One region of the Devosia sp. P3_B2 genome, then DNA from elsewhere that is predicted to be linked to it. Evidence: predicted binding sites of a transcription regulator. Region 1 holds the regulator's gene; each other region holds the start of a gene.
The links. The regulator LexA, encoded in region 1, represses DNA repair genes until DNA is damaged. The targets are predictions, from matches to a motif close to TGTTCNNNNTGTGTTCNG.

Region 1 (9,543 bases):
CCGGGTGATGCGGGCGCATTCGCGCCGATAGCCCAGGTGCGAGAAGTCGTAGTGCCGACGCGAACCGAAGCCGCGCGGTCGGCCGTCGCGATCGACCGCCAGCATGTCGGGCATCTTGTCGATCAGCCAGCGGGGCGGGGTCGCCGTGGGCGTGCCAACGATGACCTTGAGCCCGTGCTTGTCGAGCACGTCCATTGCCGCAACCAGCCAGCCGAAATCCAGCTCGTTCGGTCGCGGCTCAAGGCGGGACCAGGCAAACTCGCCGATGCGGACATATTCGATGCCGACCTCCGCCATGCGGCGGGCGTCGTCATCCCATTGCTCGACGGACCAGTGTTCGGGGTAATAGCAGACGCCGATAGCGGGAAAAGACACGTTAGACTCAGAGTTTGAGGAAAGGTTCGGCGATGCCGGGTACGTCGAGCGCCACGGCGAAGACGCTGCCGGCATGCGGCTCGACTTCGAGTTGCTCGGGCGTCATATGCTCGCGCGCGGTGGTGATGTAGAGGGTCTTGAGGTCGCTGCCGCCAAAGGCGGGGCAGCTCACCTGGCTGACGCCGGGAACCTCGACCACCTTGTCCAGCTTGCCGTCAGGGGAGATGCGGATGACCTTGCCGCCGCCCCAGCGGGCGTTCCAAAGGTAGCCTTCGGAATCGACCACCGAGCCGTCGGCGCCGCCCGGCCCTTCCATGGTGAAGAAGTCCTCCCAGGGTCCGGTCGGCTGGCCGGTTGCCGGATCGAGGGCGCAGCGGACAATCATCTTGCCGGCGTCGGTGAAGTAGGCCGTGCGCCCGTCGGGGGAGAAGCAGATCGAGTTGGGGATGCGGATGTTCTCGATGACCTTGGTGGTCTGTCCGGCGCGGTACTGATAGACGCCACCGACCCCCGCCTCGGCCTTCCGGCCCATCGTGCCGATCCAGAAGCCGCCGGTGCGGTCGACGCGGCTGTCATTGGTCCGGTTGGTCGGAATGTCCTCCTCGATCTCGGCGATCACCGTGCTCGTGTCGGAGGCAAAATCATAGCGGAGCAGGGCGCCCGACTGCACGATGCCGAGTGTGTCCTTGTCGATCACGGCGCCGGCGCTGACCGTGTCCTTGAAGGTAATGCGGTCGACGATGTGGCCGTCGGTGCCGGCGCTCAGCATGGTCTGGTTGAGGATATCGAACCAGAACAGGCGTTCGAGCAGCGGGTTCCAGAACGGGCCTTCGCCCAGCTCGCAGCGGCTATCGACGAACAGTTCGGCCTTCGAGTTCATCGTGGTCTTCCCTGATCATAGGCGGCGACGGCGGTGGTGGCGCGCGATGCCACATCGGCGGCCGACATGCCGGGCTTGAAAATGTAGGTGCCGAGCCCGAAGCCGGCGCAGCCGGCCGCAAAGTACTCGGCGAAATTGTCGGGGTTGGCGCCTCCGACGGCGTAGAGCGGGATAGCCGGCGGCAGCACCGCCTTCATCGCCTTGATGCCCTTGGGGCCAAGCACTTCGGCGGGGAAGAACTTCAGGCCCGTGGCGCCGGAGCGGATGGCGGTGAACGCGTCGGTGGGCGAGAACACGCCCGGATACGAGGTCATGCCGCGCTCGATGGTGGCGCCGATGACCGCCGGGTTGGTGTCCGGCGACACAACGAACCGGCCGCCCGCATCGGCGACCGCGTCGACATCGGCGCGGTTCAGCACCGTGCCCGCACCGACCAGGGCGCGACTGTCGAAGGCCTTGGCGACGTCTTCGATCGAGCGCAGCGCTTCGGGCGAATTGAGTGGGACCTCGATCATGGTGATGCCGGCGAGCACGAGGGCGTCGCAAACTTCGAGGGTTTCGGGAGGCGTGATGCCGCGAAGGATCGCGATGATGTGGCGGTGGTCCATGAACTTCTATGCCTGTCTTGCTGCCTTGAGTCCGGCGAGGGTGGCGTCGGTCGCATCGACGATGCGGGTCCGGGCGCCGAGCCGTTCAAAGCCCATCTGGTACAACCCGCAAAGGCCGACACTGCCGACCAGCGGAATCTCCGCCTCGCCGATCCAGTCGCGCTGGCCCCCGATCTCGGCGCCGATCAACAGGCCCGAGAGGAAACCGGCACACCATGCCGGGCTGCGGCCCGACAGCAGGGAGCCGGCGCGGACCTTGAACAGCGTCGCGGTCAAGCGCTGGGGCCGCTCGAGCCCTTGGTCGAGACCGGCAGCGAAGCCGACATCGCGATCCTCGCCCTCGAGCTCGCCACCGAGCGAATGGCGCAGCACCGAGTGGGTGCGCAGCAGCTCGAATATCTCGCCGGTCATGGCGCTGGAGAAGCGTTCCAGCTTGGTGCCGGAGAGCAGCGCCCACTTGCTGTGGGTGCCTGGCATAACCGCGAGGCCGGAGAAGTTGGGGATCAGTGCCGAGAGCCCAAGCAATTGGGTTTCCTCGCCGCGCATCACGTCCTCCGCACCCAGATCGCGGAGGCAGACGCCGGGCAGGATGCGCGGGTTGTGTGGGCCTGGCATATCGGGCGCAACGGCGCCGGCAGCTATGCGACCGAGTTCGGCGGGGGCGTCGAGATAGGGGGCCTCGATCCAGCCCTGCCGCGCGCCGGCCATGCCGCAGATCAGTACGTCCTCGACGTCATCGGCGACGCCGTTGAGCAGCGAGGTCAGCACATCCGGATATTGCTCGCGGCTGAGACGACCCATGCCGTCCGGCGACGAGCGGGAGAAGGCGATCTCACCGGCGGAATCTATTCCCCATGCCCGCAGATTGGAGGTGCCCCAATCGACGGCGACCCATTCGACCTGTCCTGCCAAAACCCTCTCCCTTGCGCCGCCAGTTTGCCGCGCATCAAGCCATGCCGCTACATCGCAATCGGGAAGGTGGTCCACTCTCCTGGTATGATCGCGAAAGCCGCTCGCAGGCGGCGCTTCAGATCCGATGCGCCACTTGCTGCCAGCGGCGCGGAACGTAACGTCTTTGCCAGCCCGGCCCTAGTGCAATTGTTGACCGCAGCGTCCGGATTCATAAGAAAAAGGGCCGGCTGAGGCAGCCGGCCCGGAGACCCGATTGGCGGCAGGTCAGGAGTTCAGTATTTGCGGAGCAGGCCAACCAGGCGGCCCTGCACCTTCACCCGGTCGGGCGGGAAGATGCGGGTTTCGTAGGCCGGGTTGGCGGCCTCGAGCGCTACCGAGTTGCCGCGACGGCGCAGCCGCTTCAGCGTCGCCTCCTCGTCATCTACGAGGGCGACGACGATCTCACCGGTCGAAGCGGCGTCCTGCTTCTTGATGAGCACGGTGTCGCCATCGAAAATCCCGGCATCGATCATCGAATCGCCGCGCACTTCCAGAGCATAGTGTTCACCCGCACCGAGCATCTCGGGCGGCACCATGATGGAATGGCTATGGGTCTGGATGGCCTCGATCGGAGTGCCGGCGGCGATCCGGCCCATCACCGGGACGGTGACCGCGCGGTAGGCGTCGGCGTTGGCCACCTGAGCCGCTGGGCGTGCCGGCGGGGTCGCGACCCGGCCAAGATTGCCCTCGATGACGCTCGGCTCGAAGCGCGCCTTGCGGCCGCCGAGCGATGGATTCATCGAGTCCGGCAGTTTGATCACCTCGAGCGCCCGGGCCCGGTTGGGCAGGCGCCGGATGAAGCCGCGCTCCTCGAGCGCAGTGATCAGCCGGTGGATGCCCGACTTGCTGCGAAGATCGAGCGCATCCTTCATCTCGTCGAACGACGGTGGGATGCCGGATTCTTTCATCCGCTCGTGGATGAACATCAGAAGTTCGTGTTGCTTGCGCGTCAGCATGGCGGCCCCGTGAGCAGAATCGGAACAAAGACTGAACGTGTTATACGTGTTCCAGTTATGTTCTGCAATCGGACGATGAATATTGCGTTACGATGGCGCCCCTGGCGCGCCGAAAGTGGCCGCGAAATCCTCTCGACGTCGGGGCCTTGCGTTTCGTTGACCTGCTGTCCACCAGGGCATACCGTCGAGAGATTGGCGTGTCGAACCCGCACACCCAACCTTCTCAGCTGGAGCTGTGCTCGTTTCCACGGGCCAGTGAACTGGACTGTTTCTGAGGAGGAAAACATGTCTATGAAATCAAGCCGTTATGCCATATCCGCAATGATTTTGGGGATATTGCTCAGCCCCACCGTGGCGGCCGAAATGACCGATGCGGAATTGGTCGCCAACGCGCTGTCGGCAGCGCCGGTGGCGGTGGGCCAGAATGCCACGGTCGTGAACTTCGATGCTCAGATGCAGATGAAGACGCTCAAGGAGGGAACGAACGGCTTTACCTGCATGCCGGACAACCTGGCTTCGCCCACCAATGATCCAATATGCGTCGACGCCGGAGGCATGGCGTGGTTGACGGCATATAGCGAGAAGAAGGACCCACCCGAGGGCGTGGTCGGTTTCGGCTACATGCTGCAGGGCGAGTCGGCGCCCGACAACATGGATCCGTTCGCGACGGCGCCGCCCGCCGGCCACGAGTGGATGGTCGACGGGCCGCACGTCATGATCTTCAACGTCGCAGACGAGATGCTGGCCGGCTATCCCAAGGAAGAGCATCCCGACCACACCCAGCCCTATGTGATGTGGCCCAACACTCCCTATGCCCACCTGATGATCCCCGTGCACTGACTACGGGATACACTGGCGCGTGCCGGCGCATCGGTCGACGCGCGCCACCGCCGGATTATTGCGGCTCGGCGGGTAGGGTAAGCTGCACGCTGAAGCCTTTGCCAGGCTGCGATGCGACCGTCAGTTCGCCACCGAGCAGACCCGCGATCTCTTCGACTATGGGCAGCCCGAGGCCAGCTCCGGGCTTGTCGCTGTTACCGCGGCTGAAGCGCTTGCGCACTGCCGCCAACTGCTCGGCGGCGACGCCCTTGCCGGTGTCGGCTACCTGCAGCAGCACCACGCGGTCCCCTGTGGCGACGCGAACCGTCGCTTCGGCGTCGGGTCCAGCATAGGCGATGGCGTTCTCGATGAGGTTGCTCAGCAGTTCACCGAGCAGCATCGGGTCGCCGCGGACCAGCGCCGGTCCTTCGCCCTCGAGGCCAAGATCGATGTCGGCGGCATGGGCGCGGACGACATAGTCGCCTGTGCGCTCCCGGGCGAGCTCGAACAGATCGACAACCTGGAACTGCAGCCGATCGGACGCAGCCTCGTCGATCCTGGCGAGGAGCAGCAGTTGCGCGAGGACGCGCTCGGCGTGCACCACCGCGGCGTCGGCGGTGCGGGCCGCCTCCCGTGCCGCGGCAGGGCTATCGGCGCGGAGCGCCAGCGCCAACTGAGTGCGGATGATGGTGAGCGGCGTGCGGAGCTGATGGCTGGCATTGCCGGTGAAATGGCGCAGGGCATCGAGAGCTGACGACAGCCGCGTCATGAACGAGTTGATCGTGTCGACTAGGCCCTGCACCTCGCGGGGAACCTCCTGTTCGATGGGGCTGAGGTCATCGAGGGCCCGCCGCGAGATGGCATCGCGGAGGCGGTAGAGCGGGGCGAGCGAGAAACCGACGGCCAGCCAGAGGATCACCGCGGCGGAGAGGATGAGCAGCGCAAGGCGAATGGCAGAGCGGAGGAGCAGGGTCTGGGTCAACTGCGTGCGGGCGATGGTGGTCTCGGCGACGGTGACCGTGAACGGGATGGCGCTGACGCCGGAGGATGCCGCGCGTCGCAGCACCGCCACGCGGATCGGCTCACCACGGAAGCTGGCGTCCGAATAGGCGATGTCGGCCGTCGCTGCATCAGAGGTCGGCAGGGTCTGGTAGCCCGTGATGAAGCCCTCCGGACCGTCGACGCGGTAGAAAACCCGGTCCTGCGCCGCCGAAGTCAGCATCTCCAACGCGACATAGGGTACGTCGACCTCGAGCTCGCCATCCTCGGTGACGATCACCCGCTCGGCGATGGCGAGGACGGAGCCGGCGAGGACGCGGTCTGAGAGTGAGGTTGCGGTGTCCCTAGCCTCGCGCCAGGTATCGACCACCGCGAGCGTGGCGACGGCAATTAGCGCAACCATCAGCCACAGCAGCAGACGCCGGCGCAGCGAGTAGGGGCGCACCATCAGTCGGCGATCCGATCGAGGTAATAGCCGAGGCCGCGGGCGACCCGCACGGTGAGCGCATAGGGAGCGAGGCGGCGGCGCAGGCGCGAGATGTACTGTTCCACGGCGTTCTCGCTGAGGTCATCGTCGAAGGCGGCCAGCGATTCAATGATCGATTGCTTGGCGACCACCTTGCCGGCCTTGCGCAGCAGGGTCTCAAGCACGCTGAGTTCGCGCGCCGGCATGTCGAGGGTCTGCCCAAACGCCGAGAGGGTGCGCGACACGGTGTCGAGCTCGATGCTGCCGAAGGCGATGCTCGAGTTGTGCAGCCCGGCTTGCCGGCGCAGCAGCACGCGGATGCGCGCTTCCAGCTCGGACACTTCGAACGGCTTGGTCATGTAATCGTCGGCACCGAGGTCGAGGCCGCGCACCCGCTCGTCGAGGGCGCCGCGAGCGGTGAGGATCAGTACGGAGGAGGCGTTGCGACGGGCCCGCATGCGGCGCAGGACGTCGAGCCCGTCCATTTCGGGCAGGCTGAGGTCGAGCACGACGAGATCGAATGTTTCCGTCGACAGCACGGCATCGGCGGAGATGCCGTCATGAACGACATCCACCGCGTAGCCGGCGACCCGCAGGACGACGGCAAGGCCGTCGGCCAGGGTCCGGTTGTCTTCGACCACCATGATGCGCATCATTGGCTCCCCGACCGCACGGTAGTTTGACGGCGCGGCGTTGCCCATAGCCCTTGTGGAGCGGGCAGGGGAGCGGGCATGGTCCGGAAATGCTCCGACTTCTCGCCATTCTCGTCCTCGTCGCAACGCCCACCTTCGCCCAGGAGGCGAAGGTCTATCCGGCGCTCGACGATGCGGTCGGCAACCGGACTGTCACGGTCTACTCGTCGCTCGACGAGCCGCTGGCGCGGCCGATGATCGCGGCGTTCCAGGCCGCCAACCGCGACATCGCAGTGGCCTATGAGGACCTGCAGACCGTCGACATCTACGATCGCGTGGTGGCCGAGACCGATGCCGGTGCGCCCACCGCAGATTTCGCGTTCTCCTCGTCGATGGACCTGCAGGTCAAGCTCGCGAACGACGGTTATGCGCAGGAGAGCAGCCTGCCGCTGTCAGCCAGTTGGCCGCGCTGGGCCAACTGGCGCAACACGGCCTACGCGCTGACCTATGAGCCGGCTGTGTTCATCTACCACAAGCCGAGCTTTGCCGGATCGAAGCCACCCTCGACGCGGGCGGAGCTGATCCAGTACCTCAAGGCCAATGCGGACACGATCCACGGCCGGATCGGCACTTACGACATCGAGCGATCCGGCGTCGGCTTCATGTTCTTTTCGCGCGACCAGGAGCAGTATTCCGACCTCTGGACGCTTGTCGGGGCCATGGGCGCGGCCGGCGTAAAACTCTACTCGACCACCTCGGCGATCGTTGATCGCGTGGCCGATGGCCGGTTCGTCTTCGGCTACAACATTCTTGGCTCCTACGCCGCCGAGGCCGCGGCGCGAAACCCCGATCTCGGCATCATCCTCCCCGCCGACTACACCATCGTCACCTCCCGCATCGGGCTGGTGCCGAAGGCCGCGGCCAACCCCGATCTCGGCCGCCGCTACCTGGCGTTCTTCATGTCGGCCGAGGGGCAGACGATCATGGCGCAGCAGCTGCAGATCGCCGCGCTCAACCCCAACGTCACCGGCGACAACACCGCCAATGCCATGCAGCAGGCGCTCGGCAACCAGTTGCGGCCCGTGCCGGTGAGCCCCGGGCTGATGGTCTATCTCGACCAGGTGAAACGCGCCCGGCTGATCCGGCGCTGGAACGACGCGCTCAGCATCCAATAGGCCGCGACAGGTTCGCGACAGCTTCGTGTGGTCTGGTCCACGCTAGCCGAGGCGTAAGAGCGCCCGGCTGAGGAGTCTGGGAGGACCCCGCAGTTTTGATCAGCGCTGCCGCAACCGCGCGGCAGCCCGCGGTGTTTCATCGCGGGGCATTCCCCCCAGGTTGAGATAACGCCGGTCGGCAACGCTTCGACCGCAATGGAGGACAACAAATGAAGCATCTCGTAGCGACTGCCCTGCTGGCCGGCGCCCTGGCGCTGCCCACAGCGGCGTTTGCCGCCGACTACTCGATCATGGCGCCTGCCGCGCCTGGCGGCGGCTGGGACCAGACCGCCCGCTCGATGCAGGAGGCGATGACTGCCGAAGGCATCTCCGGCAACGTCCAGGTTACCAATGTGCCCGGCGCCGGCGGCACCATCGGGCTGGCTCAGTTCGTGCAGGAAGCCAATGGCAATCCGTCAAAGCTGATCGTCGGCGGCTACGTGATGGTCGGCGCCATCCTTACCAACAAGGCGCCGGTGACGCTCGATGCGGTGACCCCCATCGCGCGGCTGACCGGCGAGTACGAAGTGATCGTGGTGCCGGCAGCGTCCGATATCCAGACGCTGGCCGATCTTGTCGCCAAGCTGAAAGCCGATCCGGGCGCGGTGTCGTGGGCCGGTGGTTCGGCCGGTGGCACCGACCACATCACGGCGGGCTTGTTCGCCAAGACCGTCGGCGTTGATCCGAAGTTGGTGAACTACGTCGCCTTCTCGGGCGGTGGTGAAGCGCTCGCCGCAGTGCTCGGCAACCAGGTGACGGTCGGCATCTCCGGCTATGGCGAGTTCCAGTCGCAGGTCGAGGCCGGCGCGCTGCGCGTCATCGGTGTATCGGCGCCTGAGAAGGTGGCGATCATCAACGGCCCGACCTTCAAGGAAGGCGGCGTCGATCTCGTCGTGCAGAACTGGCGCGGCGTGTGGGCTGGTCCCGGCCTCAGTGCCGAGCAGACGACTGCCATTGGCGCCGACATCGAGAAGATGGTGAACTCGGAATCGTGGAAGAAGATCCTCGATACCAAGGGCTGGAACAACACCTACCTCCCTGCCGACGCGTTCAAGACCCAGCTGGCCACCGAGATCGCCTCCACCGAGGCAATTCTCAAGGACGTCGGTCTCGTGCAATGATCGAGCCCATGGCTCAGGCAAACAAGCAGCGCCGCCCGGACTGGGCGGCGCTGGTCATCGCTGCGGGTCTGCTGGCTCTCGCGCTGCTGGTCGCGTGGGATGCCTCGCGGCTGGGCAGCGGCGGCGCCTACGCCCGCATCGGCCCTCAGACCATTCCCTATGTGATCGCCTTCTGTCTCGCCGTCCTTGCCGTCTCCACCGTCATTGCGGCGTATCGGCATAGCTTCCCGGAGCGCGACGAGCAGGATATCGCGCCGGTACTGTGGATCGTCGGCGGGCTAGTGGCACAGATGGTGCTGATCAAGTTCACCGGCTTCTCGATCGCCACCGGCATCCTGTTCGGGATGACGGCGCGCGGCTTCGGCGCGCGGCGGCTGTGGTTCTCCATTCCCGCCGGCATCCTGATCGCCGGCGTCGTCTGGCTGATCTTTGCCCGCGGGTTGTCGCTGACCCTGCCGGCTGGCCCGCTCGAGGCGGCGCTGACTGGTGTCCTGCAGACGCTGGTGCAGTTCGTCACGCTGG
Region 2 (9,543 bases), 310 kb from region 1:
ATCTCGGGGGCGAGGATCTCACCTATGCCGATATCGTCGCCGGTGCGGCGATGTTCCGCTGGTCGACCATGGCGATCGAGCGGCCGTCGCTGCCGCATGTCGAAGCGTGGCACGCCCGGCTCAACGAGCGCGCGGCGTTCCGCAAGGCGATCAACGTGTCATATGAGGAACTGGTGGGGCGGCTGGCGTTCTAGCGCGAACGGAGCCCCAGAAAGGCTGAACGCCCGCTTCTATCAGGAAGCGAGCGTTCTAGGATGCCGGCGTCGAACACGAACCAGAAAGCGAACCGTTAGATGGTGCGCGCATGGTCGCGGGCGATACGCTGGATGTCGGTGCGAGTGATGCCGAGATCGCTCAGCTGACGGGTGTCGAGAGCGTTGAGCTCACGGACGGTCTGCTGATAAGCGGCCCACTTCTTCAGCGTGGTGCGAATACCCATTTGGAAGTCTCCTTTCGTTTACGAGGACATAGATAGTCCCGTTCACGGGGAACGAGCAGATGGAGATGTTCGAGTACAGCTATGCGAGCAGCGCATGGCATTAACCGCTCACGTTCATTTGCGATTCAGGTTCGCGGCCGCGCCAGGGCAAGAAAATGGCCGCCGGGCACACGGCGGCCATTCTCGAATGGTTAGCGACGAATGAAGCTCAGCGGTCGAACAGCCCGCGGGTCATTTTCTGGAAGTCGGCGCCCGAAAGCCCTAGGGCGTCACGGATCGTAGGGACATCCATCTCCCGCAGCGTCTGCTTGATGTCGACCAGCCGCTTCATGCGCCAGACGGCTCGAACAAACATGGCGTTCTCCTTTTCGGATCACCACGAAAGTAGCATGAGCCGATTTGCGCGAAGGCACATGCGGTGAGTTTTCAGTGCCGGCATGCGCAAGGCGCATGGCAAATTCATTCTACTGTCATGATCGCAGCCGCCAACGGCGGCAACAAACGACAGCGGCGCTGCCATAGCGCGCCGCTGGTTTGCCACTGAGATGAACGGCACACGACCGCTAGCTGAACGCTATTCCGCTGCAGTGCGCTGCGGGCGGCGCTCCATGACTTCCTTGAGGAAGCGGCCAGTGTGCGAGTGCTTGTTCGCGGCAATATCCTCGGGGGTGCCGACGCCGACCACCTGGCCGCCGCCGTCGCCGCCCTCGGGCCCCATGTCGATGACCCAGTCGGCGGTCTTGATGACCTCGAGATTGTGCTCGATCACTACCACGGTGTTGCCGGTGTCGACGAGTTCGTGCAGCACTTCGAGCAACTTGGCGATATCGTGGAAGTGGAGGCCGGTGGTCGGTTCGTCCAGCATGTAGAGCGTGCGCCCGGTGGCGCGTCGCGACAGTTCCTTCGAGAGCTTGACGCGCTGCGCCTCGCCGCCTGAGAGGGTCGTTGCCGGCTGGCCCACCTTGACGTAGCCCAGCCCAACGCGCTGCAGCGTCGCGAACTTCTCGCGGATCGACGGCACGGCGGCGAAGAAGTCCACCGCTTCATCGATGGTCATGTCGAGCACGTCGGCGATCGACTTGCCCTTGAACTGCACTTCGAGCGTCTCGCGGTTGTAGCGGTGGCCCTTGCAGACTTCGCAGGTGACGTAGACGTCGGGCAGGAAGTGCATCTCGATCTTGATGACGCCGTCGCCCTCGCACTTCTCGCAGCGGCCGCCTTTCACGTTGAACGAGAACCGGCCCGGGCCATAGCCGCGCGCCTTGCTCTCCGGCAGGCCGGCGAACCACTCGCGCATCGGAGTGAAGGCGCCGGTATAGGTCGCGGGATTGGAGCGCGGGGTACGACCGATCGGCGACTGGTCGATGTCGATGACCTTGTCGAGGTGCTCGAGCCCGGTGAGATGGTTGTGCGGCGCCGGGTTGACGCGCGCGCCGTTCAGCCGGCGGGCGATGGCCTGGTACATGGTGTCGATCATCAGCGTCGACTTGCCGCCGCCGGAGACGCCCGTGATGGCGACGAAGTTGCCCAGGGGCACGTCGACCGAGACGTTCTTCAAATTGTTGCCCGTGGCGCCGTCGATGTGGAGCTTCTTGGTCTTCGATTGCTTCCGGCGCTCGACCGGCATCGGGATCATCATCGCGCCCGAGAGGTACTGGCCGGTGATGCTCTTGGGGTTGCTGATCACCTGCTGCGGCGTGCCTTCGGCGACGATGTGCCCACCATGGACGCCGGCACCGGGGCCGATATCGACCACGTAGTCGGCGGTGAGGATGGCGTCCTCGTCATGCTCGACGACGATCACCGTGTTGCCGATGTCGCGCAGCCGCTGCAGCGTTTCGAGCAGGCGGGCATTGTCGCGCTGATGCAGGCCAATCGAGGGCTCGTCGAGCACGTAGAGCACGCCGGTGAGGCCGGAGCCGATCTGGCTGGCGAGGCGGATGCGCTGGCTTTCACCACCCGACAGCGAGCCGGAGTTGCGGGCCAGCGTCAGGTAGTCAAGGCCGACGGCGTTGAGGAAGCCCAGGCGCTCGCGGATCTCCTTGAAGATGCGCTCGCCGATCTGGTTCTGCTGCTCGGTGAGGCGGCTCGGCAGTTCAGTGAACCACTCGGCGGCCGCCTTGATCGACTTCTCGCTGACCTGTCCGATGTGGAGGCCGTCGATCTTCACGGCCAGCGCTTCGGGCTTCATGCGGTAGCCGTTGCAGGCGAGGCAAGGCGCCTGCGACATGTAGCGCTCAATCTCCTCGCGCATGCCAGCGCTCTCGGTCTCCTTGTAGCGCCGCTCCAGGTTGCCGATCACGCCCTCGAAGGGCTTCGTGCTCTTGTAGGTGCGGAGGCCGTCGTCATAGACGAAGTTGATCGGCGTCGAGCCGGTGCCGAAGAGGATCGCGTGCTGCACTTCGAAGGGCAGCTCTTCCCACGCGGTGCCGGTCGAGGCGCCATAGTGCTTGGCCACGGCCTGCAGCGTCTGCAGGTAATAGGGCGCTGATGTCTTAGACCATGGCAGGATGGCCCCGTCGCGCAGCGAAAGGCTGACATCGGGGACGATCATGTTCGGGTCGATCTTCTGCTCGGTGCCCAGACCGTCGCAGACCGGGCAGGCGCCGAACGGATTGTTGAACGAGAACAGCCGCGGCTCGATCTCGGGAATGGTGAAGCCCGAGATCGGATCGGCGAACTTTTCCGAGAAGATCAGCCGCTTCGGGGTGCCGTTCTCGTCAAGTTCGTCGGCGAACTCGGCGAAGGCGATACCGTCGGCGAGCTTCAGGGCGGTCTCGAAGCTTTCAGCGAGGCGGGTAGCGATGTCGGGGCCGACAACGAGTCTGTCTACAACGACTTCCACGTCATGCTTGATCTTCTTGTCGAGGTTGGGCGCGTCCTCGATGTCGTGGAACTCGCCGTCGATCTTCACGCGCTGAAAACCCTTGCGCATCAGATCGTTGAGCTCGCGCTTGTACTCGCCCTTGCGACCACGGGCGATCGGCGCCAGCAGGTAAAGCCGCGTTTCCGGCGGCTGCGCCATGACGATATCGACCATCTGGCTGACGGTCTGGCTCTGGATAGGGAGGCCGGTGACCGGCGAGTAGGGGATGCCAACGCGCGCAAAGAGCAGGCGCAGATAGTCGTAGATCTCCGTGACAGTTCCAACGGTAGACCGTGGATTTCTGCTGGTCGTCTTCTGCTCGATCGAGATGGCCGGCGACAGGCCGTCGATCTGCTCGACATCCGGCTTCTGCATCATCTCGAGGAACTGGCGGGCGTAAGCGGAGAGCGACTCCACGTAGCGGCGCTGGCCCTCGGCATAGATCGTGTCGAAGGCGAGCGACGACTTACCTGAGCCCGAGAGCCCAGTCATCACGATGAGGCTATCGCGGGGCAGCCTCAAGTCGATGTTCTTGAGGTTGTGCTCCTTGGCGCCCCTGATGACGAGATCGCGGTTCGGATTAGGTCTATCGGCCATCAAAGACTTCCACTTGACGAGGGCGAGCGAACATAGTGCCGCTTTGTGCCAAATCGTGTCAGGGTTTCAAAAAAGAGGGGCTAGGCCGCACATCTGGGTATCCGGCGCCCGACTTGCAACTTAACCACGCCGCAACGGTTCCTGTCACCACGACCGTTCGACATCCCGCTCAAACGTGATGTGAACATAAGCGGAACAAACCAGAGTCGGTCAAGACCGCTGCTAATGGAATCTGTTCGCCGCACGCTTGACAAACCGGCTGACGAGTAGAACATAAAGAGAACGGACGAAACTGTGGGCGAGCGGCGAATGTCGCGCGCGCCGTCCGGACGATAGCGGTAGGATACGCGCCGGAGTTTCTCCCGGGCGCGTATCCGGGAAAGTTGAAAGGAAAGTGCCATGGCTGGCAGCGTGAACAAGGTCATCCTCGTCGGTAACCTCGGCAACGACCCGGAAGTGCGGAACCTGCCGTCGGGCGGCAAGGTGGTGAACCTGAGCGTCGCGACCTCCGAACAGTGGCGCGACAAGAATTCCGGCGAGCGCAAGGAGCGCACCGAGTGGCACCGCGTGGTGATCTTCTCGGAAGGCCTGGTGCGTGTCGCCGAGCAGTACCTGAAGAAGGGCGCCAAGGTGTACATCGAGGGCCAGTTGCAGACCCGCAAGTGGCAGGACCAATCCGGCCAGGACAAGTACTCGACCGAAATCGTGCTGCAGGGCTTCAACTCGACCCTAACCATGCTCGATGGCCGCGGTGAAGGCGGTGGCGACAGCGCCGGCGGCTTCTCCAGCCCGCGCGAGTCCTCGTCGTTCGGTGGCCCGCCGGCCCGCCAGGAGCGCCGCCCGAGCTCGGCTCCGGCGTTTGAGTCCGGCGGCATGGACGACGATATTCCGTTCTGAGGCGGCGCCGGACTACAGGCGTAGCATCGGACGTGAGGTTGAAACGGGGCGCCCAGGCGGCCCGTTTCGTTTTGTGGGAAGCTCCAGGACTATCTCGGCACGATGCTGCCCCAGATCACCAGGGTCCTGACCGTGTAGGTCAGCTGGCCCGCTGCGGCGTAGGGAGCGAGAAGCTCAGCGAGTTCGGCGTCGAACGCTGCAGTCCGATCGCCGAGCTTCGAGTAGGCCCAGGTGTCGCGCGAGTGCTGGCACTTGATGAAATCCTCGACGCTCCAGGAGCCGCGTGCAGCAGGAGCCTGGGGAACAGCCGGTCGTGATCCATCCAGTGGATGCTGGCGGCGGCAACGGTGAGGTCGAAGCGCCGGCCGTCGAGCGGCGCTTCTTCGGCGAGGCCTCGCACCCAGTGAAGGTTCGGCACCCGGCCGCCGGGGAGGGTATGTCCGAGTGCGATCATGTGCCGCGAGGGGTGGACGGCAACCACATCGGCACCGGGTCAGTGGGCGGGACACCTTGCCCGGACTGCAGCCGATATCCAGCATCGCGTCATGCCGAGGCGCCAGCTGGTGCAGCTTCTCGAACACCGCTTCAGGGTAGGGCGGGCGATAGGGGTAGGTCGACGACCTCGCGTTCCTCGAATGATGCCCCGGGACGATCGTTCATCAGCTGCCTCCAACCAGTCGACAGCATAACAAGCGATGGTGCCGGATCGACGACGCTTAGCCGGCCAGCCGTGATCTCACCCGTCTCGGCGCGGCGACGCTCTGGTTGCGGCCCTGGGATTTGGCGTCGTAGAGGGCGAGGTCGGCGGTGCTGATCAGCCAGGAGCCGTCATGGACCGCGTCCTCGTCGCGCGAGTCGATCGTGGCGACGCCGATGCTGATGGTGGCGACGCGCCAGGGCAGGTTGCGCTCGTGCGGGATGGCCAGCGACTGCACCTGCCGGCAGAGCTCGGTGGCGATGGTGCGCGCGGCGTCGGCGTCGGTGTCGGGGAGAAGAAGCGCCAACTCCTCGCCACCATAGCGGGCCGCCAGATCGCTGGGGCGTCGGGCGGCCATGGCGACCACCGCGGCAATGGCCTTCAGGCAGGCGTCGCCCGCGAGGTGGCCGTGGTCGTCGTTGAAGCGCTTGAACCGGTCGGCATCGATCATCAGCAGAGACAGCGGTGAAGCGAGGCGGCTGGCGCGGGCCACTTCACGGGTAAGCGCCGTATCGAAGGCGCGCCGGTTGGCAATGCCGGTGAGACCGTCGCGCATAGCGAGGCTTTCGAGCTTCAGCTCGAGGCGCTTGCGTTCGCTGATATCGCGGGTGACACCGACCACCGATACGCGCTCGGAGCGTTCGGCTGCGATCCGCAACGAGGTCTCCAGCCAGATCTCGCGGCCATCCCGGTGCTGCACCCGGAAGGCCACGGTCTCCTGTTCGGAGAGCCCTTTGCGCAACCGTTCGGCAGCGGCCTCCACCGCGGGCCGGTCGAGAGGGTTCACCACCTCGAAGGCGTTCTTGCCCAGCATCTCCGCCGGCCGGTAGCCGGTCAGCCGCTCGAGGGCAGGGGAGATGTAGGTGCGCGTGCCATCGCTGTCGAAGCGCTCCACCAGGTCGCTGGCGCTTTCGGCGAGCAGGCGGAATTCCGCTTCCTTCTGCTCCAACACCGTCTCGCTGCTCTGCCGGCGGCGGATCTGGTCAGTGAGGCGGAGGCCTAGCAACGCGGCGACGAGCACCATACCGAGGGTGATGGCGCTGCGCTGCAGGGCGCCGGTCCACCAGCCGGCCAAAGCTTCGGCGTGCGAAACCGCGACCACCGCGACCACCGGATAGCGCGAGCCGCGATCGTAGCCGCCGATCCGGCGGTGGCCGTCGATGGCGGAGTCGTAGTGATAGGCGCCGGAGGCATTGGCGGGTCGGCGTGCATCGAACAGGTCGCCTTCGCCGAGGTCCGCGCCGATCAGTTCGGGGCGGTAGGGCTTGCGGCTGAGCAGCAGGCCGTCATTGTCATAGAGGCTGATGGTGCCCATGGCGCCGACATCGATGCCGTCATAGACGTCCGCGAAATAGCGGGAATCGATGGCGGCGACGACCACGCCGCCAAAGCTGCCATCCGGTTTGTCGAAGCGACGACTGACGGTGGTGATCAGCGCGTTGTCGCCAGTGTGGATCGGCGCGCCGAAGGACGGTGCGTCGCTCGGCGAGTTCATGTGGTCGCGGAAATAGCTGTAGGTGCTCTGGTTGTCGCCCGGCGGCATGTTGGCCGAGGTGGTGACGATCCAGTTGCCGTCGGCATCGTAGACATAGATGCCGCGCAGCCTCTGCGCGCTCTCCATGGTGCGCAGCATGAAGGCCTCGGTCTCCTTCACCCCCTCTGGGTCGGTGCCGGCGGTCTCGATCTCGAAGGTCACCAGGGACACCGCCTGGTCGGCGATCTCGTAGGTGTCCTCGGCATGCTGGCGCATCGAGCGGGCGAGATTGCGCGTCTCGAGCTCGGCCTTCTGCAGCGCTGCATTATAGGCAACCCACTCGCGCCAGCCCTCGAGCGCGACGATCGCCGCGCAGATGGCGAGCACGTAGAGCGCCGCGCGCAGAGTCAGCGATTTCGGGGCCGGACGGACCATGAGGCGAGGCTTCCGGAACGGATTCTGTCCCGGACTGTGTCGCATGCTCTCGTTAACATCGGCAGAAGCGGGAACTTAGCATCGTCCCTCATCCGTTCACCAAAACGCAAACGGACGGCCAATGGCCGTCCGTCAAAACGCGTAGCAATCGGGCCCTGGCGAGGCCTACTTGGTGAACGGCACCGAGGCTTTCAGCATATCGCCGGTGGCGTTGAACACCACCTGGAACTCGACCAGGATGCTCTTGCCGCTGCCCTTCAGCGCGATCGCCGCGGTGACGGTGAGGTCGTTGCCTTCCTCGTCCTTGTTCCGCTCCTTGAGGTTGAAGAGGACGCCATCGCCCTGCTTCTTGCCGACCGCGAGGCCGGAGAAGGTGACGTTGGAGGTCATCGCGGCCTCATAGCGGCGGGCCTGGTCGTTGAAGGCCAGCGTGCCGTTGACCGACAGCGCGGTTCCAGCCAGCGAGCAGCGGCCCGAGTAGTTCACCTTGTCGGAATTGCCCTCGCTGAGCGACAGGCGGCAGACCACCGACTCGCTCTCGGCGCCGATCAGGGTGCCGCGACCCTTCCAGCTGCCGACGAAGGACTTCAGCAGCGACACGTCGGCCGGCGCGGCCAGAGCCGGCGCCACAGCCATCGGGGTTGCGACCAGCAGACCGGCGAGCGCGATGATTCGCAGCAGGGGTCCGAACAACTTCATTTCCTAACGCCTCCAAGCGGATGAAAGAATCGCCCCCCGGCGACCAGCAGTGCAGGCAGGATGAACACATCTCCAATGACTGCAAAGCCGAGAGTTATCACAAAAAGAGTACCGAACAATGCGACCTGCGGCAGTTCGGAGAACATGACGATTGCCGTGCCGGAGCAGAGGATCAGTGTAGCGGCGATGATGGCGCCGCCAATACGCTCCATCGTGTGATGGATGGCGTCCATGTGCGAGCGGCCTTCTTCTCGTCGCGCATGCAAATAGTGCGAGAGGAAATGCGTGGTGTCGTCGACCGCGATACCGAAGGCGATGGTGAGCGACAGCACGGTGGTGAGCTGCAGGCCGGCGCCCGACCACCAGAGGTAGGCCTCGGTGCCCAGAATCGGGAACAGGTTGGGGATGGCGGTCGCCACCGCCACGCGGAGCGAACGGAAGGCCCAGCCGATCAGGAACAGGTTGACGATCACCGAGATGGTGAGGTCGAGCTGCAGGCCACGCACGATGTTGTCGGTGGCGTAAGTGGTCATCACCCGGAAGCCGCCGACTTCGGCCCCCTCGATGCCCGCCGCCTTGACGTCGGCCTGGATGCCCTCCTTGAGCTTCACCAGTTCTTCGGAGTCGATGATCGTCGGCATGAAGCCGGTGACCAGCGCGTGCATACCGTCGTCACTGACGAACCGACGCTTCAGGTCGCCCACGGCGTTGAAGATCTGCTCGCGGGTGAAGCCGGAGTCGGCATAGTGCGTGAACGCCGCGGCCGAGATCACCTTGTTGGCGCCCAGGTGCTTCTCGACGATGTCGTGGACGAGCTTGATGGTCTTGAAGTCTTCGTCGCCGACGTCCGAGACGCCCTCCTTGAGCGGGACGCTGACATAGAGCGGCGCCACGCCGCCGACGCCCTGGTCGATCTGCTCGGCGGCGGTCAGCGCCGTAGAGCCCTTGGCCATGAAGTCTTCGAACGAGAAGTGCGGCTGGATCAGGAAGTAGGGGATCAGCAGCAGGCCGGTTCCGACGATGGCGAGCGCCGCGATCGGGCGGCCGAACTTGGTGGCGAGGAACCAGGCCAGCGGGATCGGCGCGGTGATGGCGAAGCTCGGCTTCGGTGCCTTGAACTTCAGCCGGATGGCGAGCTTCAGGAGCAGCGGCAGGAACGTCATCAGGCAGATGAAGTTGGTCAGCGAAGCGATCGTGCCGGCCAGCGAGAACTCCTGGATGCCCTGGCCCGCGGTCAGCGACAGCGAGGCGAACGACACGAGAGTCGTCAGCATGGTGAGCGCGCTGGCCGGGCCCACGACGCGCACCGTTTCGTCGACGGCCTTGTAGGGATCCATGCCTTCTCGCCAATAGGCGAGCCAGTTGAAGATGAAGAATAAGCTCTCCGCGAAGGCGATCACCAATACGATGGTCGTGACGATGATGGTGAGGAAGGAGAA
Region 3 (9,543 bases), on a different contig from region 1:
GGACGCGGTGACGACCACGACCATGGCGGCAATCGCCGCAACGAAACGAGCGAGCATATCCTGCACCTCTATGTAACCCGCTGGCCGGCATCAGACCGGGGCGGAAAAACGAAACCGCGCGTTCCCGTCGGGGAGCGCGCGGCCGAAATTCTGTTGGAAGCGGCTTACGCCGTTGCGAGAGCGGCGCGGACTTCCTTCTTGACGGCCAGCGCCACCGGCGACAGCTCGGCATCGTTGGCCTTCAGCAGGAAGGCATCGAGGCCCCCGCGGTGCTCGACGGTGCGCAGCGCGTTCGCCGAGATGCGCAGCTTGACCGCGCGGCCGAGCGTATCCGACAGAAGCGAAACGTTGAGGAGGTTGGGGAGGAAGCGGCGACGGGTACGGTTGAGCGCGTGGCTCACCTTGTTCCCGGTCATCACGCCCTTACCGGTGAGTTCGCAGCGGCGAGCCATAGTGTTATCCTGTCAAAAGGCCCTCGGCGGGGGATTATTCCCCTCGCAACGGGCTGGAGTCTGTTCTTGATTGCGGGGCCTCCATAGAGAACTAGGCCCCTCTCGTCAAGCTTGTGAACGCCGAACGCCTTGCCAGTCCGGCGTTCCCTCGGCATTTTGGCCGCGATATTGATTCGCTTTAGTTGGCGACGCCGTCAGAGGTCCGTTCCCGTGTTGAGCGCCGGTTTCCGCCAAGCATTGCGATTTGCCGCCCTCGGTCTGGGGCTGCTGTCCCTGCCCGTCGCTGCCGCCGAGATCAAGGCGCGCGCCGAGTATATGGTGACGATGGGCGGCACGCATGTCGCCAATGTCCGTATCAACCTCACCGATGACGGCTCGGCCTATTCGCTGGTGCTCGACGCCAAGATTACCGGGTTGGCGCAGCTGGTGGCGAGCGGCTCGGCCAAGGCCACCTCGACAGGCAGCTCTGGCGACAAGGGCCTCCGGTCACAGAAGTTCGACCTTTTGACCCGCGCCGGCGGCGAGGATTTCACCTCCGCCATCACCTATGCCGGCGGCACCGTCGCCTCGTTCATTGTCGCCCCGCCGATCGTCAACAATATCGACCGGGTGGCGATCGAGCGGAGACACCTCACCACCGCCAACGACATGCTGGCGCCGTTCGTGCTGAAGGGCGCGGCGCTCGACGGGCAACTGTGCAATCGCCAGATGCCGATCTTCACCGGCGTCGAGCGGTTCAACCTCAGCCTGAAATACGTGAAGGACGACAGCGCGACCTCCAAGCGCACCGGCTACCAAGGTCCGCTGGTGCTGTGCAGCGTCCACTACACCCCGATCTCCGGCCACTACACCAACAACGAGATCACCACGTACCTGGCCAAGAACGAGCGCATCCTGATCTGGTTCGCGCCGCTGAAAACCGCGGGCTACTACATCCCCTACCGCGCACTGGTAACCACCGAAGCCGGCGACCTGTCGGTGGTTCTCACCGAACTCACCGAGTAGGCGAAAAGCCGCTCCCCGGCGATGAACGGCAGCTAAACCCTTGCCTCAGCACGCGTTCAATTGCGTTGCCACATTCTCCCTCCAACGGCTCGTTATTTCCGCGCCCCGGACCACCGGCAACAGACCGTGGTCCCTCGTGCCGGCACGCCTCCAAGCGGGGTCGCCGGCCGGGCTGCGGAAATCATGGTTAACGGGGGGTTACCAAAATCTGCGTGTCATTCCGGCACGGTCAACGGCTATTTTGCCAAGATCGGCGCGACACACCCCGGCATTCCGGACCCCGACCTGTGAAACCGCAAAAAATCTTTGCGGCCTAGGGCTTTACGCCCCGTTCACACTTGGCTGATTCTGCCTCGAAAACCGTCGGAATTAACGCTTTCGCAACCTTCCTGAACGGGATCTCCGGGGATATCGCCCACTGCCATACGAAAGCCGCGCGCCTAGCGGTTCAGCCCATGCCACACCTACCATATGCTGTGGGGAACAAACGCGGATTTCCGAGTCGCAACCGATTCCTTTCCGGTTTGTTCCCTGTTCGTGCCAGTGGTTAACGTGCCGGGCGACCGGATGGAGATATTGTTCCGCCACGAGACACTCGTTTGTTGGCGTTCGATCACCTAAATAGGGCGCAATGACTCCCGCTTCCGCCTCCTCGCTCAAGGCGATCCTTGGGCCCACCAACACTGGCAAGACCTTCTTCGCCATCGAGCGGATGCTGGCGCACCGCTCGGGGATGATCGGCCTGCCGCTGCGGCTCTTGGCCCGCGAGGTCTACCACAAGGTGGTCGACAGGATCGGTGCCCAGCACGTAGCGCTGGTGACCGGCGAGGAGCGGATCGTGCCTGCCAAGGCGCGCTATTGGGTGTGCACGGTCGAGGCAATGCCGCTCGACGTGCCGGTCGAATGCGTCGCGATCGACGAGATCCAGGTGGCGACCGACTTCGACCGCGGCCACGTCTTCACCAACCGCCTGCTGCACGCCCGCGGCATCAGCGAAACCCTGCTGCTCGGCGCGGCGACTATGACGCCGCTGATCCGCGCGCTGCTGCCCGATGCCGAGATCATCCACCGGCCGCGCTTCTCCGAGCTGCTCTATGCCGGCTCGAAGAAGATCTCGCGCCAGCCCAAGCGCTCGGCCATCGTCGCCTTCTCGGCCACCCAGGTCTACGCCATCGCCGAGCTGATCCGGCGCGAGCGCGGCGGCGCCGCCGTGGTGATGGGGGCGTTGAGCCCCCGCACCCGCAATGCCCAGGTCGACATGTACCAGAACGGCGACGTCGATTTCCTCGTCGCCACCGACGCCATCGGCATGGGGCTCAACCTCGACGTGCACCACGTCGCGTTCGCCGACGACCACAAATTCGACGGCCACCAGACCCGCCAGTTGACCCCGGCCGAGTTCGGCCAGATCGCCGGTCGCGCCGGCCGCCACATGCACAACGGCACCTTCGGGGTGACCGGCAATGCCCCGGATTTCGACGAAGAACTGGTCAAGCGGCTCGAAACCCATGATTTCGAGCCGGTACGAGTGGTGCAATGGCGCAACGCCGAGCTGGATTTCCGCTCGATCGAGGACCTGCGTGCCAGCCTCGACCAGACGCCAAAGCTGAAGGCCCTGACCCGCGTGCCCATCGCCACCGACCAGCACGCGCTGGAGTTCGTCGCCCGCAACGAAGCGGGGGCCTCAGCCAAGGGCGAGGCGGCGGTGCGGCTGCTCTGGGAGTGCTGCGGCATCCCGGATTACCGCGATATTTCGCCGGCGCAGCACGGAGAAATCATCACCCGGATCTATTCCGACCTGATGCGGCACGGCCGTGTCGACGCCGATTGGATTGCCGAGCAGGTGCGGTTCTGCGACAATGTGACAGGCGACATCGACACGCTGAGCAACCGGATCAAGCAGATCCGCACGTGGACCTTCGTCGCGAACCGCAAGAACTGGCTTGAAGACCCCGCACATTGGCGCGAAAAGACCCGGGACATCGAGGACCGCTTGAGCGACGCCCTGCACGAGCGTCTGACGCAGCGTTTTGTCGATCGTCGCACTTCGGTGCTGATGCGCCACCTGAGAGACAAGCATATGGTATCGCCTGAAATTAACGACCGCGGCGAAGTGAGCCTCGAAGGTCACCTGATCGGCTCCATCGAAGGCTTCCGCTTTACCCTCGCCCGGTCCGAAGGCGGCGACGCCAAGGGCGTGGCCGGTGCGGCCGCCCAGGTCGTGGCCCCCGAGATCGCCAAGCGCGCCGAGCGCGTCGCCGGCGCCCCGAACGAAGAGTTCGTGCTGGCGACTGACGGCTATGTGCGCTGGCGCGGCCAGGTAGTCGCCAACCTCGCCGAGGGCGAGAACCTGTTCGCCCCGCGCCTGCTCATCCTCGCCGACGAGAGCCTCTCCGGCCCCGACCTCGAGCGGGTGCAGGACCGGCTGAACCTGTGGCTCCGCCACCTGATCAACACCCAGCTTGAAAGCGTGCTGTCGCTGGAAGCCCCGGCCGACCTCGAGGGCGCGGCTCGCGGCGTTGCCTACCGGCTCTACGAGAACCTCGGCATCCTGCCGCGCAGCGCCGTGGCCGAAGAGGTCAAGGGCCTCGACCAGGACGTGCGCGGCAAGCTGCGCAAGCTCGGTGTAAAGTTCGGCGCCTACCACATCTACGTGCCGCAGAGCCTTAAGCCTGCTCCGCGCGAGCTGGCCCTGATCCTCTATGCGCTGAAGCATGGCGGCGTGCGCCAGCCGGGCGTCGCCGACCTCCCGCAGATCGTGCTTTCGGGCCGTACCTCGTTCCTCATCGACCCCGAAGTGAACACCAAGCTCTATGAGCTCGCTGGCTTCAAGGTCGCCGGTCGCCGCGCGGTGCGCGTCGATATCCTCGAGCGCCTCGCCGATATCATCCGGCCGCTGATCGCGCTGAACCCGGTCACCCACCAGGGCGAACTGCCTCCGGGCGCCGCCGAGGGCAACGGCTTCCGCGTCACCGTCGAGATGACCTCGCTGCTCGGTACCGCCGGCGAGGATTTCGCTTCGATTCTCAATTCGCTCGGCTATCGCGTCCGCCGTACGCCGAAGGTTGCGCCCCCTGCCCTTGAGGCGGTGACCACCGAGACGACCACCGAAACCACGTCCGAGACGGTCGAGGCCGTTACGACCGCGGCGCAGGCCGATCCTGCCGCTGCCGACGCCGTGGATGCCGAGGTCAATGCCGCCGCAGTCGATGCCGTGGAAGGCAGCGCCCCCACGGTCGAAGCCACGCCCGCAGCCGAAGTCGCAGCCGTCGAGGCGGCAACCGCCGACCTCGGCGCCCCGGCTCCTGCCGAAGACGCCAAGCCTCCCGAACCCGAGTTCGACGAGATCTGGTTCCCCGCCGGCCGCCGCCCCGACAATGCCCGTCATGCGGGCCCGCGTCGTGGCCAGCGCGCCGACGGTGCCGAAACCTCGGCCGAAGGTGGCGAGAAGGCTGAGCGCCCGCAGCGCAACTTCCGCCGTCCCGACCGTCCGCAGGGTGGCGACGCCGCTACCCCAAGCGACAACAAGCCGGCCCGTCCGCGCTTCGAGGGCCGCCGCGACGGCCAGCGTCCGGGCAATGGCGGCAAGCCGTTCGAGAACAAAGGCAAGCCCAGCGGCGGCGGCAAGCGCTTCGACAAGCCCCGCGAGGACTGGAAGGAACACCGGCCGCGCGAGGACCGTAAGCCCGCCGTGCTCGATCCGAACTCGCCCTGGGCCGCGCTTGCAGCGCTCCGGAACCCCAAATCCGAATAGCCATTGGACAAGCAACGGCTCGACAAGTGGCTGTTCTTCTCGCGTGCGGTGAAATCCCGCACCCAGGCGCAAAAGCTGATCGAGACCGGCGCCATCCGGGTCAATTCCGAACGCACCGACCGCTCCGACCATAAGGTCGGGGCTGGCGATGTGCTGACCATGACGGTCCACACGCGCCTCTTGGTCTGGCGCATCCTCGACCCCGGCACCCGCCGCGGCCCAGCCCCAGAAGCCGCCCTGCTCTACGAAGACCTTTCGCCCGCGCCGACACCGCGCGAGGAAAAGCCCGCCATGCACGCTGAGCGTGACGCCGGTAGCGGGCGGCCGACCAAGAAGGAGCGCCGCGAAACCGATCGGCTACTGGACGACGAGGACGGCGCAGGTTGAACGTTCCGGCCTCGGATCGTTCACTTCCTCGTCATTTTCAGCTCGTTCCGTTTTTCCGTCCATCTGCCACAATTGACCGCCCCGTGCTCACCACCGTGCCAGCGGCAGAATGCCACTGGCGTCGGTTGAGGGGATAAGTGGATGGCTTGGCGTTCGATCCGACAAAAGCCTGACAGCCCTGTCCCTTGCGGCAGCGGACAAAAAGGGCTAGCACGGCCCGAGGCGTAGCGCCTGCCGCGCGCGCCCGGCTGAAAGACCCAGCGGCCCTAGAAACTTGAGCAGGAACGCTCGCGAAGAATGACCTACATCGTCACGGACAACTGCATTAAGTGCAAGTACATGGACTGCGTCGAGGTTTGTCCCGTCGACTGCTTCTATGAAGGCGAGAACATGCTCGTCATCCACCCCGACGAGTGCATTGACTGCGGCGTCTGTGAGCCCGAATGCCCAGCTGAGGCGATCAAGCCCGATACCGAGGGTGGCCTCGACAAGTGGCTGGAGATCAACAGCAAATACGCCTCCGCCTGGCCCAACATCACTGAAAAGCGCGATGCGCCGGCCGACGCCAAGGAATGGGACGGGGTCGAGGGCAAGTTCGAGAAATACTTCTCGGAAGAGCCCGGCGAGGGCGACTAACGCCGCCCGGCGAGGCCGATTGGCCGCCGTTTCGCCCCGGGTTTGCCCTGCCGATGAATGGCTTATGAGCCGAACCTGAACGGGTTCCGGCAGCCTTGATTCGCAACTTTTGATTTTGCTGAAATTTTGTGCTACGCTCCTCAAACGAATGGAGCTTGCCCGTCATCCAATGCGTGCCGCTAGGCACCCTTTTTTTTGACACCAGCAATTATGGGGGCGCAGTCAACCGGTCGCGCGGACCGGCAGAGTGCGCGAAGGGTCTTTGCTTACTATTCGGACGGGCGAACGAGCAACAACCAGGACAGCCTCTCCGCGAAGAGCAGTCCGGCGGCGGCGTTAATAGGAGTATCCCTTTATGGTCACCAAGAAGCCTCAGCAGCGGCTTGGATTCAAGACGAGCGAGTATATCGTCTATCCGGCGCACGGCGTCGGTCTGATTACCTCGATCGAGGAACAGGAAGTCGCGGGCATGACCCTCGAGCTGTTCGTCATCTCTTTCGAGCAGGACAAACTCACCCTTCGCGTTCCCGTCGCCAAGATCAAGTCCGTCGGCATGCGCAAGCTCGCCGAAGAGGACGAGGTCAAGAAGGCTCTGGACACCGTCACTGGCCGTGCGCGCGTCAAGCGCACCATGTGGTCGCGCCGCGCCCAGGAATATGAAGCCAAGATCAATTCGGGCGACCTGATCGCCATCTCGGAAGTCGTCCGCGACCTGTTCCGCTCCGACGACCAGCCCGAGCAGTCCTATTCCGAGCGCCAGCTGTTCGAGCAGGCGATGGACCGGATGAGCCGCGAAGTGGCGGCCGTCAACAAGCTCACCCTCACCGAGGCAGTGCAGCTGATCGAAAAGAACCTCGCCAAGTCGCCGCGCCGCGGTCCGAAGTCGGACGCCGCCGACGCCGAGGAAGCCGCCGCCTAAGCAGCAGCTGCAGATCGAATGGGAAAGGCCGGTCGCGAGACCGGCCTTTTTCGTTCCCACCACGGCCGCCTGGGCGTCTGACGCTGGCTACTGCAGCTGTGGCTTCTTGAGGAACAGGTTGCGGTCGGCGGATTTGACCCGGACCCAAGTCTCTCGGCCGTCGCGGACGACACGCATCGGCAGTTCCGCGCCGGCCGGGCCGCTGCTCCACAGCTTGCGGTAGAAGTCGGCGAGGCCTTCGACTTCGCTGTCGCGCACATCGGAGATGATGTCGCCGCGGCGAATGCCCGCTTCGGCGGCCGGGCCACCTTCTGCGACGCTCATCACCACCACGTCGCCATCGTCCTCGGCGGAGAACACGCCGAGCCATGGGCGCGGCGGCCGGTCGGCCTGGCCGCGGGCGAGCAGGTCGTCGAGGATCGGCGGCAAGAGGTCGATCGGCACGATCATGTTGATCTCGGCGGCCTCGCCGCTGCGCATCATCTGCAGCCGCAGCGAGCCGATACCAAGGAGCTTGCCGTCGGCCCCGATCAGCGCCGCCCCACCCCATGACGGGTGCGCCGGCGAGGTGAAGATCGCTTCGTCCAGCAGATATTCCCAGTAGCCCGCGAATTCCTGCTTGGCGACGATGCTGGCGCGGATCGACTGCCCGGTGCCATCGGCAAACACCACCGCGTCACCCAGATGCACCTTGGCGCTCTCGCCCAGTTCCAGCGCCGGCAGATTGAGCGGCCCCAGCGCCTGCACCAGGCCGAAGCCGGTTACCTGGTCATAGGCGAGCGCGTGGGCGGGCACGACCCGCCCATCCTGCGTGGTCAGCCAGACTTCTTCGGCCTCGGTGATCAGGTAGCCGATGGTAAGCACCAGCCCATTCTCGCGAATGACCACGCCACTGCCTTCCCTGAGCGTGCCCAGCCCGGCGGCGGTGAAGGCATCGTCAGGGATCGTGGCGCGAACCGCGACGATCGACGGCAGAATCGGATCAATATCCATGGTGATGTCCCGTGTGCTGCGACAGGTTGGCGTGGCGACCTGCGCACTGCAAGCCAACATGATGTCGTAACTCAACAGGTAGGCGACGACAGGCGCCGCCGCAAGACTTGCGAGATGCGATTGGCTGCGGCCGGTGATCAACATTCACGGCGGCAGCGGCCGGCGCGCCTGGCTAGCCGCGATGCCGCAAAGCCTCGACAAGCAACGCGAAGGCCGGCGAGGACTGCCGCCGGCTCGGGTAATAGAGGTGGTAGCCACCCCAAGGGGGACACCAGTCTTCGAGCACGCGCACCAGCCGGCCCTCGGCAATATGCGGTGCGGCGAGGTCCTCGGGGATGCAGGCGAGGCCAAGACCCACGAGCGCTACCGGCAGGATCTGGGTGGTGTTGTTGAACACCAGCTGTCCTTCGACCCGAACACTGAGTTTGTGCCCATCCCGTTCGAACTCCCAGGCATAGAGCCCGCCATAGGTCTGGAGCCTGAGGTTGATGCAACGGTGTCCGGTGAGCTCCTGTGGCGTCTCGGGCTGCGCGCGCCCTGCAAAGTAGGATGGCGCGGCCACGACGGCGAAGCGCCAGTCGGGGCCGATGCGAACCGCGATCATGTCCTTGGCGAGCGACTCGCCCAGCCGCACGCCGGCGTCGAAGCGGCGGGCGACGATGTCGATCAGGCTGTTGTCGGTGCTGACCTCGACATTGATGTCGGGATATGCCGGCAAGAACGCAGCGAGCTTTGGCCAGAGCACCGAATTGACGGCGTGCTCGCCGGCGGTGATGCGGATCGTACCCGCCGGCCTTTCTCTGAGTTCGCTAAGGGCCGCGAGTTCCCCCTCGATCTCCTCGAACCGGGGTCCGACGTTGAGCAGCAGGCGCTGGCCGGCCTCGGTCGGCGAAACGCTGCGCGTGGTACGCATCAACAGCCGCAGCCCGAGCCGGGTCTCGAGTTTGCGGATGGTGTGGCTGAGCGCCGATTGCGAGACCCCGAGCTTCGCCGCTGCCTTGGTGAAGTTCAGCTCTCGCGCGACGGCGAGGAAGGCGATCAGGTCGCTGATGTCTTCGCGCGGCATTGATGAGTTCCACTCATGGGATCATGCCAATAATGACTGCTTTTCGCTTATCGGCTCAAGCGATATCGTTGGCTCTCGAATGGAGAGGCAGCCACATGGCGGATCTTACCACTGCGGGACGGCCGCTTGTCGGGATTGGCCTCGTGGCTCTCGCCACCCTGGCGTTCGGCGTGGGCGACGTCGTGACCAAGCACCTGTCGATGCTCTATCCGGTGCCAGTGGTCATGGCCATGCGGTACCTGGTCAATCTCGTACTGCTCGCGCTCATCGTCTGGCCCCGCCTTCGCACGCGCCTGTGGCAGGCTGAACGCCTGTGGCTGGTCGTGCTGCG

Region 2: a site for LexA is predicted at 4,170-4,187, ahead of uvrA (excinuclease ABC subunit UvrA). Genes of this name have one in related genera too.
Region 3: a site for LexA is predicted at 1,983-2,000, ahead of AC1DV8_RS20595 (helicase-related protein). Genes of this name have one in related genera too.

The regions. Positions count from the first base shown of each region.
Region 1 is NZ_JBFUGO010000010.1:20,058-29,600, forward strand. Features, by position in the region: gene AC1DV8_RS14960 (beta-galactosidase) at 1-375, opposite strand, end outside; gene AC1DV8_RS14965 (SMP-30/gluconolactonase/LRE family protein) at 383-1,255, opposite strand; gene AC1DV8_RS14970 (2-dehydro-3-deoxy-6-phosphogalactonate aldolase) at 1,252-1,863, opposite strand; gene AC1DV8_RS14975 (2-dehydro-3-deoxygalactonokinase) at 1,870-2,775, opposite strand; gene lexA (transcriptional repressor LexA) at 3,048-3,770, opposite strand; gene AC1DV8_RS14985 (hypothetical protein) at 4,056-4,610, shown strand; gene AC1DV8_RS14990 (sensor histidine kinase) at 4,666-6,036, opposite strand; gene AC1DV8_RS14995 (response regulator) at 6,036-6,707, opposite strand; gene AC1DV8_RS15000 (ABC transporter substrate-binding protein) at 6,797-7,861, shown strand; gene AC1DV8_RS15005 (Bug family tripartite tricarboxylate transporter substrate binding protein) at 8,071-9,021, shown strand; gene AC1DV8_RS15010 (tripartite tricarboxylate transporter TctB family protein) at 9,030-9,543, shown strand, end outside.
Region 2 is NZ_JBFUGO010000010.1:334,208-343,750, reverse strand. Features, by position in the region: gene AC1DV8_RS16745 (glutathione S-transferase family protein) at 1-194, shown strand, start outside; gene AC1DV8_RS16740 (DUF1127 domain-containing protein) at 290-439, opposite strand; gene AC1DV8_RS16735 (hypothetical protein) at 648-794, opposite strand; gene uvrA (excinuclease ABC subunit UvrA) at 1,014-3,902, opposite strand; gene AC1DV8_RS16725 (single-stranded DNA-binding protein) at 4,302-4,799, shown strand; gene AC1DV8_RS16720 (class I SAM-dependent methyltransferase) at 4,939-5,253, opposite strand; gene AC1DV8_RS16715 (sensor domain-containing diguanylate cyclase) at 5,516-7,405, opposite strand; gene AC1DV8_RS16710 (hypothetical protein) at 7,571-8,104, opposite strand; gene AC1DV8_RS16705 (efflux RND transporter permease subunit) at 8,101-9,543, opposite strand, start outside.
Region 3 is NZ_JBFUGO010000016.1:33,632-43,174, forward strand. Features, by position in the region: gene AC1DV8_RS20580 (queuosine precursor transporter) at 1-57, opposite strand, end outside; gene rpmB (50S ribosomal protein L28) at 165-452, opposite strand; gene AC1DV8_RS20590 (DUF3108 domain-containing protein) at 690-1,457, shown strand; gene AC1DV8_RS20595 (helicase-related protein) at 2,089-5,211, shown strand; gene AC1DV8_RS20600 (RNA-binding S4 domain-containing protein) at 5,215-5,598, shown strand; gene fdxA (ferredoxin FdxA) at 5,896-6,234, shown strand; gene AC1DV8_RS20610 (CarD family transcriptional regulator) at 6,590-7,153, shown strand; gene AC1DV8_RS20615 (S1C family serine protease) at 7,241-8,146, opposite strand; gene AC1DV8_RS20620 (LysR family transcriptional regulator) at 8,319-9,212, opposite strand; gene AC1DV8_RS20625 (DMT family transporter) at 9,308-9,543, shown strand, end outside.